3 regions of the Agrobacterium sp. 22-209-1 genome follow, and region 2 is predicted to be linked to each of the others. Evidence: predicted binding sites of a transcription regulator. Region 2 holds the regulator's gene; each other region holds the start of a gene.
What was found. The regulator LexA, encoded in region 2, represses DNA repair genes until DNA is damaged. The targets are predictions, from matches to a motif close to TGTTCNNNNTGTGTTCNG.

Region 1 (4,154 bases), on a different contig from region 2:
GGCGGAAATGGAGATTTCAGCACCACTGTCACGATGGCGAACAGTCACCGAGCGAACCCTGTCGCCGTCCACGTCAGCCGCGACGGGACGCCAGGGTTTGAGGACCATCAGGCGACCTGCGCCGATATAGGGCATCAGCATGCTTTCCATGACCGCCAGGCTGACACGCGGCTCGGCGCAGATGCGGCTAACCCATCCTCCGCCCGGATTAAGATCGCTCCACGCCCGCGCACCTTCCGTCAGTGGATAGTGGTCGCGATAAAATTGCCGCACACCGTTGCGCAGCGCCCGGTAAGACCGGGTGATGCCGAACTGTTCGACCCAAGTATGCTCGTCCGAAGGGACGGCCTGACTAGTCAATTGGCCGCCGATCCAGTCATATTCCTCGGTCATGATCACGCGTTTTCCGGCCTTTGCAGCCGCCAGTGCCGCCGCCACGCCGCCAAGGCCGCCACCGACCACGAGAATATCTGCTTGCATATCTTTCACGTCGTCACATCCGTTTTGTTGACTGAGGACTTGTTTGCCGGGCCGGTCGGGGCCGGCCCCAGCGTCTCTCCCTTGACCGGTTCACATTTGAGAAGGATCTGCCCTCCGGCGCTGCCGGTCTCAATGCGGTTGACCAGCATGGCGGTCGCCTGCCGCCCCATTTCCTCGCGGGGAATTTCATAGGAGGTGAAGCGCACCGGGCTGCGGGCGGCCCTGATATGGCTGCCGAGTACGATCATTGAAAAAGCGTCCGGCACCACGAGCCCCCTCGCCCGCGCCAGCGCCTCGACACGCACGGCATCGGCCAATTCTATGAAGAAGGCCACTGTGGCGCCGCTCTCAAGGATCGCATCGAGGATTTTCTCAGCCGGGCGGTTGACAGCCTTGATATGCAGGGCGAGCGCAGTCACGCCTCCCAGCGCCGCGTTGAAACCCCGCCAGCGATCCGCAATCGATTCTGCCGGACCATGCGGGCCGATATAGGCAAGCTTGGTGTGCCCCAGCGCGATGGCGTCTTCGACGAGCTGACGCGTGCCCGCGGCGTAGTCGCCGCCGACATAGGGAACCGGTCCACCGGCATCTTCACGCCGGCCGATCGCGACGAAGGGATAGTCTTCCGAAACCAGCCGGGCGAGTTCCTTGCGATCGAATTCGCGCCCCAGAACCAGACAGCCGTCCGCAATCCGAAGCCTGTTGCCTTCCGAAAATATCTTGCGGTTATCGCCGACACCGGCGCTCGTCAGCAGCAGAAGATCGTAAGCCTGCTGCTGCGCCTCTTCTTCGATACCGAGCAGGAAGGGCGTGAAGAAGTCAGCCTGCGCGCTTGGGAATGCCGGCTCATAGGTGAACACGCCAAGGATGCGGTTCAGCCCCTTGGCCATGCGCCGCGCAATCGGATCGGCGACATAACCTGTCTGGCGAATGACGGCCTGCACCCTTTCCCGGGTCTCCTCCGGGATGCGGGCGATCGCTGCCGGCGCACCGTTCAAAACAAGCGACACCGTTGCCTGACTGACGCCGGCGAGCTTGGCGATATCGTTTTGGGTGAGACGTCTGTGAGTAGTCAACCGATGCCCTCCCCGACATTCGATATTTGCTAATACGTATTAGCTGCTAATGCGCATTAGCACTATTTTGGGACGCCGAGTCAAGCGATAATCTGTATCTGACAGCCCCCTCACACCACGCAACGGCGCGTTCAGCATTTGTTCTGGATTGCTGTTTGAGTCTTTGCTAATCATTGCAACAACGAGCAGACATTGGCCGGAGCTTCGCGACGACTGCCATCTCTGAACAGGGTTCTCATCCGTGGGGACAGGCAGGTTATCTAAAGGATTGCTGGCATGGCGGTTGCCTATCTGGAAAAACTCAACGAACAGCAACGCAGGGCGGTCGAGCATGGCGTTGGGCTCGCTGACGGGCATACGGCCGGGCCTTTGCTGATCATCGCTGGCGCGGGTTCGGGCAAGACAAACACGCTCGCCCACCGGGTCGCCCATCTGATCGTGAACGGCGCCGATCCCCGCCGCATCCTGTTGATGACGTTTTCGAGACGTGCCGCCACGGAAATGTCGCGGCGGGTCGAGCGTATCTGCAAACACGTTATCGGGGCGAATTCTGCAATCATGACCGATGCGCTCGCCTGGTCCGGCACGTTTCACGGCATTGGCGCGCGCCTGTTGCGCATCTATGCCGAACAGATCGGGCTCAACATCGATTTCACCATCCACGACCGCGAAGATAGCGCCGACCTGATGAACCTTTCTCGGCACGAACTGGGTTTTTCCAAAACGGAAAGCCGTTTTCCGACAAAGGGTACGTGTCTCGCGATCTATTCGCGTGTGGTGAATTCCCAGACCCCGCTCAAGGAGATATTGCGCCAGCATTATCCCTGGGTCGCCAACTGGGAGAGCGAACTCAAGGAGCTGTTTGCAGCCTATGTGGAGGCAAAGCAGGTCCAGAACGTGCTCGATTACGACGATCTCCTGCTTTACTGGGCGCAGATGGTGAGCGATCCCATTCTGGCTGATGATATCGGCAACCGCTTCGACCATGTGATGGTCGACGAATATCAGGATACCAACCGCCTGCAGGCCTCGGTGCTGATGGCGCTCAAACCCGGCGGCCGCGGGTTGACCGTGGTGGGTGACGATGCGCAGTCGATCTATTCCTTCCGGGCGGCGACGGTGCGAAACATCCTCGATTTTCCGGCTTCCTTCAGCCCGGCGGCCGACATCATCACGCTTGACCGCAACTATCGCTCGACGCAGCCGATCCTTGCGGCCGCCAACGGCGTCATCGATCTGGCGCGCGAGCGGTTCACCAAGAACCTCTGGACCGAGCGGCAGTCGCCGGAGCGTCCGAAACTCGTGACAGTGAAGGACGAAACCGAACAGGCGAATTTCATCATCGACCAGATTCTCGCCAACCGCGAAACCGGCATGACGCTGAAACAGCAGGCCGTGCTGTTCCGCACCTCCAGCCATAGCGGGCCGCTTGAAGTGGAACTGACCCGTCGCAACATCCCCTTCGTCAAATTCGGCGGACTTAAATTTCTCGACAGCGCCCATGTGAAGGACATGCTGGCCGTCCTGCGCTTTGCGCAGAACCCGCGCGACCGTGTCGCCGGTTTCCGGCTGCTGCAGATGCTGCCCGGCATCGGGCCGAAGAAGGCCGGCAATATTCTCGATACGATTGCGACAGACCCCGAGCCGCTGCTTGCCCTTGCCGAAATTCCGCCGCCGCCGAAGACCGGCGATGACTGGGTGGCCTTCACGCAAATGCTGGTGGGCCTGCGACAGGCCCCGAATGACTGGCCGGGCCAGATCGGGCAGGCGCGGCTATGGTACGAACCGCATCTGGAGCGCATCCACGAAGATGCAGACACCCGCAAGGCCGATCTGCTGCAACTCGAACAGATCGCCGGCGGCTACCCGTCACGCGAACGTTTTCTGACTGAACTGACGCTCGATCCGCCGGACGCCACCAGCGATCAGGCCGGGGTGCCGCTGCTTGACGAAGACTATCTCAGCCTCTCGACCATCCATTCGGCCAAAGGCCAGGAGTGGCGCTCCGTCTTCATCCTGAATGTGGTTGACGGCTGCATCCCCTCCGATCTCGGGGTCGGCACCACGCAGGAACTGGAGGAAGAACGCCGGCTGCTTTATGTCGCCATGACGCGCGCCAAGGACAGCCTCGCGCTGATCACGCCGCAACGCTTCTTCACCGGCGGCCAGAGCCAGCAGGGAGACAGGCATGTTTACGCTGCAAGAACCCGCTTCATCCCGGCGACCTTGCTGCAATTTTTCGAGACGGCAACCTGGCCACTGGTGTCGGCTGCCGCTTCCGAGCGCAGCGCGCAGCAGATCCGCATTGATGTGGGCGCGCGGATGCGGGCGATGTGGAAATAAGGATGCCGGTAATCACAACTTTCAAACCGCGCGACCGAACGAAACCGAAGGCCTGATCAATACTCGATCTCTCCCTCGTTTCGGCCCGCCGGACAATATCGGCAGGCTCAGCTTCAGGGCGTCTCCCCGCCATCGATCATCAAAGTATGAAAACTGGCATTGGCACACGCCTTTCGCCTGCTGTTCGGCCGAAATTCGATCTCTCTTGTGTGGGCGGTCAATAAAGCGTTATTGACTGTCCCTGCCGATAAAGTC
Region 2 (4,154 bases):
GCTGGTCGATCACATCGTCGTCCTCGATTTCGGCACCCTGATCGCCGAAGGCAAGCCGGCTGAAATCAGGCAACATCCAGCCGTGATCGCGGCTTATCTTGGGGGTGCAGCGTGAGCGGACATCTACTCGACATCAAAGACATCCACGTTGCCTATGGCCGGGCGGAGGTGGTGCATGGCATCTCGCTTTCCATGACATCCGGCAGCATCGTCACGGTCATCGGAGCAAACGGGGCGGGCAAGACCACGCTGCTCAACGCCATCATGGGCGTCGTGCCTTCGCGCGGGACCATTCTTTACGACGGCGCGCCAGTGCCCGATACCATCGAGGCCCGGGTTGCCGCTGGCCTTTGCCTCGTGCCGGAAAGGCGCGAATTGTTCGGGTCGATGACCGTCGAGGATAATATCGAGCTCGGCGGATTCCTGCGCTCACGCCAGGAGCGCAACGAAACCCGTGAGGAAATACACGCACTCTTTCCACGCCTTCGCGAGCGCAGCAAGCAGCTTGCCGGAACGCTTTCCGGCGGCGAAAGGCAGATGCTGGCGCTCGCCCGGGCACTAATGAGCCGGCCGAGGCTTTTGCTGCTGGATGAGCCTAGTCTCGGGCTTGCGCCGTTGATCGTCGCCGAAATCCTGCGCATCGTTGCCGAACTGCGTCGTACCGGTGTCTCCATCCTGCTGGTCGAACAGAACGCCCGCGCCGCGCTTGAAATCGCCGACGAGGCCTACCTCGTCGAACTCGGCGAGGTCCGCCGCTCAGGCCCGGCCGCCGAACTCGCCGTCGATCCGGCACTGATGGCGAGCTATCTCGGACCGGGCGAACACGCCCTCTAAGAAAATCCTCGTAACGGATATGAGCGATTTGCCGTCTTAGACGGACGGATCGTCGTACCGGATGCCTGAAACACAGAGCTGCCTTCAATTGCCCACTTCAGACGGCAGTTCCTCCGATTATCAAAATAGTCACCAACCCTACCGGCTCTCGGCAGTTCAGGCTTTCGAATATCAAATCACCATCTGAGATGCACCCTTCACGAAATTTTAGGGGATTGCGGAACACATATGGAACATATAGTGTTCGTTCTGTATTTGTTTCGCGACTTCAACGACGATTCTCAAGGGTGTTTTCCTCATGCTCACGCGCAAACAGCAGGAATTGCTTCTCTTCATTCATGAAAGAATGAAAGAGTCCGGCGTGCCGCCCTCCTTCGATGAAATGAAGGACGCACTCGATCTTGCTTCCAAATCCGGCATTCACCGGCTGATTACCGCACTCGAAGAGCGCGGGTTTATTCGCCGGCTACCCAACAGGGCGCGAGCGCTGGAAGTGATAAAATTACCTGAGGCCTATACGCCGGGCGCAAGGCCGCAGCGTGGTTTCTCACCGAGCGTCATCGAAGGCAGCCTGGGCAAGCCGAAGGCGCCGGAGCCGGCCGCGACCCCCAAGGCGCCTGCCAATGATCTCGGCGGTGCCGTCACCGTGCCGGTCATGGGCCGCATCGCCGCCGGTGTGCCGATTTCCGCCATCCAGAACAACACCCATGATGTGGCCGTACCAGTGGATATGCTGGGTTCGGGCGAACATTACGCGCTTGAGGTCAAAGGCGATTCGATGATCGAGGCCGGCATTTTTGATGGCGATACCGTTATCATCCGCAACGGCAATACGGCCAATCCGGGTGATATCATCGTCGCGCTGGTGGATGATGAAGAAGCGACCCTGAAGCGTTTCCGCCGCAAGGGAGCCTCCATCGCGCTGGAAGCTGCGAACCCGGCCTATGAGACCCGCATTTTCGGGCCTGATCGGGTGAAGATACAGGGCAAGCTGGTTGGGTTGATCCGCAGATATCATTGATGCCGCCGCCGGTTTGGATAAGCCGAAACGGTTGAACGGCGGCATATCTGGCCTGCAAGATGAAGGGCGCGTCATTTCGTTGAATTGATGCGCCTTTTCTTTTTTAAATGGCAAACGCGCTCGTCGTTGCGAAAATGCGGTTGTGCACGACGGCCCATCCATCAATTGGCGTTATGGGAGCCATGGATTCTTTGCGATATTCCAAGACCATTCGCAGATATAGAAATGCGCATCCTATCTGGGGAAAAACGCCATGTACGATCTTTATATTGCCAACAAGAACTATTCCTCATGGTCGCTGCGGCCCTGGGTTTTGATGCGCACGCTCGGCATCGCCTTTAATGAAAAACTCGTTCCCTTTGGCGAAGGTGTTGCCTTCTCCAGCTTTTCGCCGACGGGCAAGGTGCCGTGCCTTGTTGATGAGGGCGTGACGGTTTGGGAATCGCTGTCGATTGCCGAATATCTGGCCGAGAGACATCAGGGTGTCTGGGCAAGTGACAAGCAGGCACGGGCCTGGTCACGCTCGGCGGCAAGTGAAATGCATGCGGGCTTCTCTTCGCTGCGCAATCTCTATCCAATGTCGGTCGGTATCCGCGTAAAACCGAAGGGCGGCGATGCCGGGCTTGCCGCCGACATAAAACGCATTGATGCGCTGTGGAGCGAAGGCCTCGCAAAATTCGGCGGACCGTTTCTCGCCGGTCAGAAATTCACGGCGGTCGACGCCTTCTTCTGCCCGGTGGCGTTCCGTTTCCAGACCTATGGCGCCGATCTTTCGCCAGCGGCGAAGGCCTATTGTGACAGGCTGCTCTCCCTGCCCGCCATGCGCGAATGGTATGAGGCCGGACTGAAGGAAATCTGGCGCGATCTGCCGCATGAAGAAGAGATCGGCAGCATTGGCGAATTGACCGCGGATTTGCGCGCCACGGCCTGACAAATCATGCTGGCAGCACTCACTGCGATGCCGTCAGCAACCGGGTGACGGCTTCAGGCACATCACGGTCAAAGCGCCCGCTTTTCCAGTCGTAGAAGCGATGTTCGCTCCACGGCCTGTTGGTGCTGGCGGTTGCAGCGCGCATCCGCCCCACCACCCCCGCCTGATCGCTGCCGGCGAAATTTATCTCTACCGAGTCGATGCGCCTTAATATGTCGCGATTGAGCAGTAGGGCACCCGAGCGGCATTGCGTAAACGAGGTTCTGCGGGAGACGATGACGATATCGGCGATGTCACAGGCTTTCCCGGCAAACCGACCGTCTTCCAGCACGATGATAAACTCGCCGCTTTTCGCGCGCGCCGCACACCAGATGCCTGTCCTGCAGGTGAAGACACCGGGCGCGGCATCTCTCAGCGTCGTTATCATCTCTCGGGCCACGACCTTCATGTCCTCCGGCGCAAGCTTGGATTTTGTGGTGAGAGCAACGGTTGTTGTCGGAGCCCCCGTCTTGAGAAAGACCGGTGGGAGCGGTTTTTCAGGCAACAGCAGCGCCCTCTGCCATTGCTCATAGATGAAGCCCTGCGGCCGCGTTTTTGTGGTGTAGACCCTGCCCTCGTCCAGAAGCGCCACCAGCTTGCCTTCCTCATGGACAAGCAGATCAGGCAGACCGCGTTGGGCGACGGCTCCAGAGAGGCCGAAGGCCAATATCAGAGTGGGCAAGCCGAGTAGCGCCAAACGGGTGCGCAGCAATGCCAGCAGCAGAAAACCCACAGAGGCAATGCCGATGAAAGCGCCATGCGGTCTCCCGGTCGCCGCGCTGCCGCCCCAGGACGCGACCTCGTCCGCAACCTCGATGACAAGCGCCATGCCGTAACCCATGACCTTCAGGAACGGCGCATCGAGCCCGAAGGGCATCAACAGCATGGCGATGAGGCCGAAGGGCATGACGATCAGCGACATCAGCGGCATGGCTGCCAGATTGGCGAAAAGTCCATAGGTGGTGACACGCTGGAAATGCTCGGCGGAATAGATCGCCGTCGAGAGCCCGCCGATCAGCGATGTGGTGACGACACCGCCGATGACGGCGCCTGCCGTTCCCGCCACCGTCATCCACGCCGGTTTGCGCCCGATGAACAGACGCTCCCGGTCGGTGCGCCATCGGCTCCAGGCGGCATAGGCCGCAACGAGCGCGATCGTTGCGGCGAAGGACATCTGGAAGCTCGGTCCCATGATTTCCGAAGGAGACAGCGCGAGGATAACGAGAGCGGACAGCGCAACATTTCTGAGGCTGAGCGAGGGCTGATCGAACAGTACCGCAATCAGCATCACCGACATCATCAGCCAGGCGCGTTCGGCAGAGACGGCAA
Region 3 (4,154 bases), on a different contig from region 2:
GGTCCCGTGACGACAAGGTCTCCTGCTGCATTGAAAGCGGTGTAGCTGTCGTGGCTCATGAGCGACTGGCGCGGATCGACACCGGCTTTGCGCATGCGGGCAAGCGTGTCCGGTGTCACCACCGCACCTGCCGCATCCTCCACGCCGTCTATGCCGTCGCTGTCGCCGGCAATGGCCCAGATGCCATCCGCACCCTTCAGCGTCAGCGCAAGGCTCAGCAAGAACTCCGTGTTGCGACCGCCCTTGCCTGCCGGTCCCTTGCCGCCAACGCCCCTGTTCAGCGTGACCGTGGTTTCGCCGCCGGAGAGCAGGACGGCCGGGCCTTTGACCGGAAGGCCCTTGCGGCTGGCGGAAAGCGCGATGCCGGCCATGACTGCGCCGACATCTTTTGACTCACCCTCCAGTGAATCTCCGAGGACGAGCGGCGTAAGCCCAAGTTTCACTGCCTCATCCGCTGCCGCCTGCAGGGCGAGCGAGGGGGCGGCGATGAGCCGGATATCTTCCGCGATTTCGCCCGCCTTCGGGGTTTCCTCGCCTTTTTCCAGCACCTTGCGCACGTTTTCGGGAAGATCGAGCGCATAACGGGAGACGATTTCCCGCACGGTTTGAATGTCACTCGGATCGGCAACCGTTGGCCCGGAGGCGATCTCTGAGGGGTCGTCACCCGGAACGTCGGAAATCAGCAGTGAAACGACCTTGGCGGGTTTGGCGGCCAGCGCCAGCCGTCCGCCCTTGATGCGGGAGAGGTGTTTGCGCACCGCATTCATTTCGGAAATCGTCGCGCCGCTGGCAAGCAAGGCACGGTTGACAGTCATCTTGTCCGCAAGCGTCATGCCTTCGGCTGGCGCGACCATCAGTGCCGAACCGCCGCCGGAAATCAGTGCGATCACCATATCGTCGGCGGTGAGCCCTTCGACTGCGGCGAGAATGCGTTTTGCCGCTTCCGCGCTCTTCTCGTCGGGCACGGGATGGGAAGCCTCGATGATTTCGATACGCGCCGTCGGCACGGCATGTCCGTAACGCGTCACCACCACACCTGAGAGCTCCACATGTGGCCATGCCGCTTCAAGCGCTGAGGCCATGGCGGCGGAAGCCTTACCGGCGCCCACGACCACGCAACGCCCTTTGGGCGGGGAGGGGAGGTGGTGTTGCAGCACCTTTGCCGGATCGGCGCTGGCGACTGCGGCCATGAAAATGCGGTTGAGAGCGTCTCTTGCGGAGGTGTCGTTCCATGCGGTCATCAGGTCATGCTCCAAGCCAGAGGAAGCCGAGCGCAAACAATGCCGGCAATGCCTGAATGAACAGGATCTTCATATTGGCAGTGATCGCGCCGAAAATACCGGCGATCAGAACGCAAGTCAGGAAGAAAACCTTGAAGCTGAGCCCGTCATCGCCCTGTGTGAGCCCATAGATCAGCCCGGCTGCGAGAAAGCCGTTATAAAGCCCCTGATTGGCGGCAAGCACTTTTGTCTGCCGGGCGAAATCCGCCGAGAGACCAAAGGCTTTTCGGCCGGCCGGCTTTTCCCACAGCAGCATTTCCAGAATGACGATGTAGATATGAATCGCCGCAACCACGGCAATCAAGATGCTGGCGATCATCGGTGGTTCCTCCAAACCATGATGTCCGTTGCCTGCCGCTGTCGGGGGGAAACAGGCGGCGAGCGGACAATTCCGTTTTAACGATGGGGCAGAGCGCCGCAAGGCCGGAATCCTCTCTTCCCGTGCAAACTGTTGAAGAGCGCCAACCTGTTGCTTGACTCTTTACCGAAATAGGAACAAAACAAGAACAATTAAGATGAATAACCGGAATTGAAACCTGTCATGCCATGCAAAAGCGCGCGGATCAGTTGCTCCTTGTCGAAGAGCTGCGTGAAAGGCTGGAAAGGATCGGTAACGGCGCTCCGCGCCTGCACGAGACTTTGCCTTTCGGCGTGGATGCCCTCGACCATCACCTGCCGGGAGGCGGGCTAAAGCTCGGCTGCCTGCATGAGGTGAGCGGCGGCGGCAATGGCGCTGTCGATGGCGCGGCGGCTGCCCTTTTTGCGGCCGGTGTGGCGGCAAGGCTTTCCGGCAAGGTTTTATGGTGTGTCACCCGACGGGACCTGTTCATGCCGGGGCTGACGCAGGCGGGCCTATCGCAGAACCGGCTCATCATCGTTGAATGCCGCGATGAGAAAGGCGTGCTCGATTGTTTCGAGGAGGGCCTACGCTGCAATGGTTTCGGCGCGGTGATGGGCGAACTGGCGAAATTGCCGATGAACGCCTCGCGGCGGCTGCAGCTGACGGCGGAAACCTCTGGCGTTACCGGCATCGCCATCCGCCGTTTCAGGCGTCCGGCCGATGCGGCGCTGTTCGGCGAGCCGACCGCGTCCGTTACACGCTGGCGGATTTCCGTGCGGCCCTCTTCGCCTTTGCCGGTGCCGGGGGTGGGCAGGCCGCGCTGGTTTCTTGAACTCTTGCGATGTCGCGGCGGCGAAAGCGCCGAATTTGAAGTGGAAGCCTGTGATGCAAAGGGTCGTCTCGCTCTACCTGCCGACATGGCCGACGGATCGCTTCCGGCGTCTTTCGGGGCAGAACGCGCCGCCGGCTGAAAAGCCGCTGGTCATGATTGGCCGCCAGGGCAGCCGCCGGCTGGTGCTGGCGCTCGACAAGGCGGCAAAGGCGGCGGGCATCCGCCCCGGCACGCCGGTCAGCAAGGCGCAGGCGCTGGTGCCGGGTCTTCTTATGGAAGATCTGGACTCGGCTGGTGATGCCCGCGCCCTTGAGCAACTGGCCTTTCATTTTTTACGCATCTACGCCCCCATTGTCGCTGCCGACCCGCCGGACGGGCTGGTGCTGGACACAGCGGGTGCTGACCATCTGCACGGCAATGAGACGCTGATGCTGAGCGGCATGGTCAACCGCCTGCATGCCGCAGGCTTTGCCGCCCGCGCCGCCATTGCCGATAGCTGGGGGGCGGCTCATGCGCTGGCACGTTTCAGCCGTGAGGAAATCAGCATCATACCGCCGGGTAGCCAGAGAGCGGCGATCAGCGGCCTGCCGCTTTCTGCGCTGAGGCTGGAGGAGCGTATCGTTTCCGGGCTGAAAGTGCTCGGCTTCCGCAGCATCGGTGAGCTTGCCGAAGCCCCGCGCGCGCCGCTGACCCTGCGTTTCGGCCCCGAGCTTGTCCGTCGTCTCTCGCAGGCTTTCGGAGAGATCGGCGAACCCATCGAACCGGTGCGGGTGGCCGAGCTGGTGGAGGTGCGGCGCGCCTTTCCTGAACCCATCGCAGCAGCGGAGACGATTGCCCGTTATACGCAGAAGCTCGTTGTCGACCTTTGCGCCGCGCTGGAAAAGCGCGGTCTTGGTGCTCGCCGGGTCGATCTGGTGCTGCACAGGGTCGATAGTGGTCTGCAGGCCATAAGGGCGGGCACATCAAGACCGGTGCGCGATGTCAAACAGCTGGTTCGGCTTCTGACCGACCGTATTGACACCATCGATCCCGGCTTCGGCATCGAGATGATGGCGCTGACCGCCACCCATGCCGAACCGCTTCTCGCCGCACAGGCTCGATCCTCGCTTCTGGAGGAGGGGCGTGCGGACATCGCCGATACGGTCGATGTCATCCTCAATCGTGGCCACAGGGTCTATCGTTACGCGGCGGTGGCGAGCGATGTGCCGGAACGCTCCCTTACCCCCGTTGCGGCGCTTGCGCCAGAAGATAGGCTCGGCTGGCCTGGCCACTGGCCGCGTCCGGTCAGGCTTTTTGCAAGGCCGGAACCCATCGAAACGCTGGCGCTGCTGCCGGACCATCCGCCGCGTTATTTCCTCTGGAAAGGCGTGCGCCACAATGTGCGACGCGCCGACGGGCCGGAGCGCGTGTTTGGCGAGTGGTGGAAACGCGACCGGGAAAAGGCCGCCGTACGCGATTATTTCACGGTGGAAAATGAAAGCGGCGAGCGCTTCTGGATTTTCCGCTCCGGCGACGGCGAACATGCCGAGACCGGTTCGCAAGGATGGTTCATCCACGGGGTCTTCGCATGAGTACGCCGCGTTATGCCGAGCTGCAGGTGACCACGCATTTTTCCTTCCTGCGCGGGGCCAGCTCCTGCGAGGAGCTTTTCGAACAGGCCAAAAATCTTGGCATCGAGGCGCTCGGTATCGTGGATCGCAAC

Region 1: a site for LexA is predicted at 1,685-1,702, ahead of ACQZ48_RS17385 (ATP-dependent helicase). Genes of this name have one in related genera too.
Region 3: a site for LexA is predicted at 1,772-1,789, ahead of ACQZ48_RS00740 (ImuA family protein). Genes of this name have one in related genera too.

What each region holds. Positions count from the first base shown of each region.
Region 1 covers NZ_JBNWCH010000008.1:32,846-36,999, reverse strand. The annotation lists gene ACQZ48_RS17395 (FAD-dependent oxidoreductase) at 1-480, opposite strand, end outside; gene ACQZ48_RS17390 (LacI family DNA-binding transcriptional regulator) at 486-1,556, opposite strand; gene ACQZ48_RS17385 (ATP-dependent helicase) at 1,833-3,899, shown strand.
Region 2 covers NZ_JBNWCH010000004.1:170,458-174,611, reverse strand. The annotation lists gene ACQZ48_RS11990 (branched-chain amino acid ABC transporter ATP-binding protein/permease) at 1-115, shown strand, start outside; gene ACQZ48_RS11985 (ABC transporter ATP-binding protein) at 112-834, shown strand; gene lexA (transcriptional repressor LexA) at 1,133-1,855, shown strand; gene ACQZ48_RS11975 (glutathione S-transferase family protein) at 2,109-2,786, shown strand; gene ACQZ48_RS11970 (ComEC/Rec2 family competence protein) at 2,806-4,154, opposite strand, start outside.
Region 3 covers NZ_JBNWCH010000001.1:159,146-163,299, reverse strand. The annotation lists gene ACQZ48_RS00750 (glycerate kinase type-2 family protein) at 1-1,241, opposite strand, end outside; gene ACQZ48_RS00745 (DUF1304 domain-containing protein) at 1,246-1,599, opposite strand; gene ACQZ48_RS00740 (ImuA family protein) at 1,827-2,591, shown strand; gene ACQZ48_RS00735 (Y-family DNA polymerase) at 2,506-4,023, shown strand; gene ACQZ48_RS00730 (error-prone DNA polymerase) at 4,020-4,154, shown strand, end outside.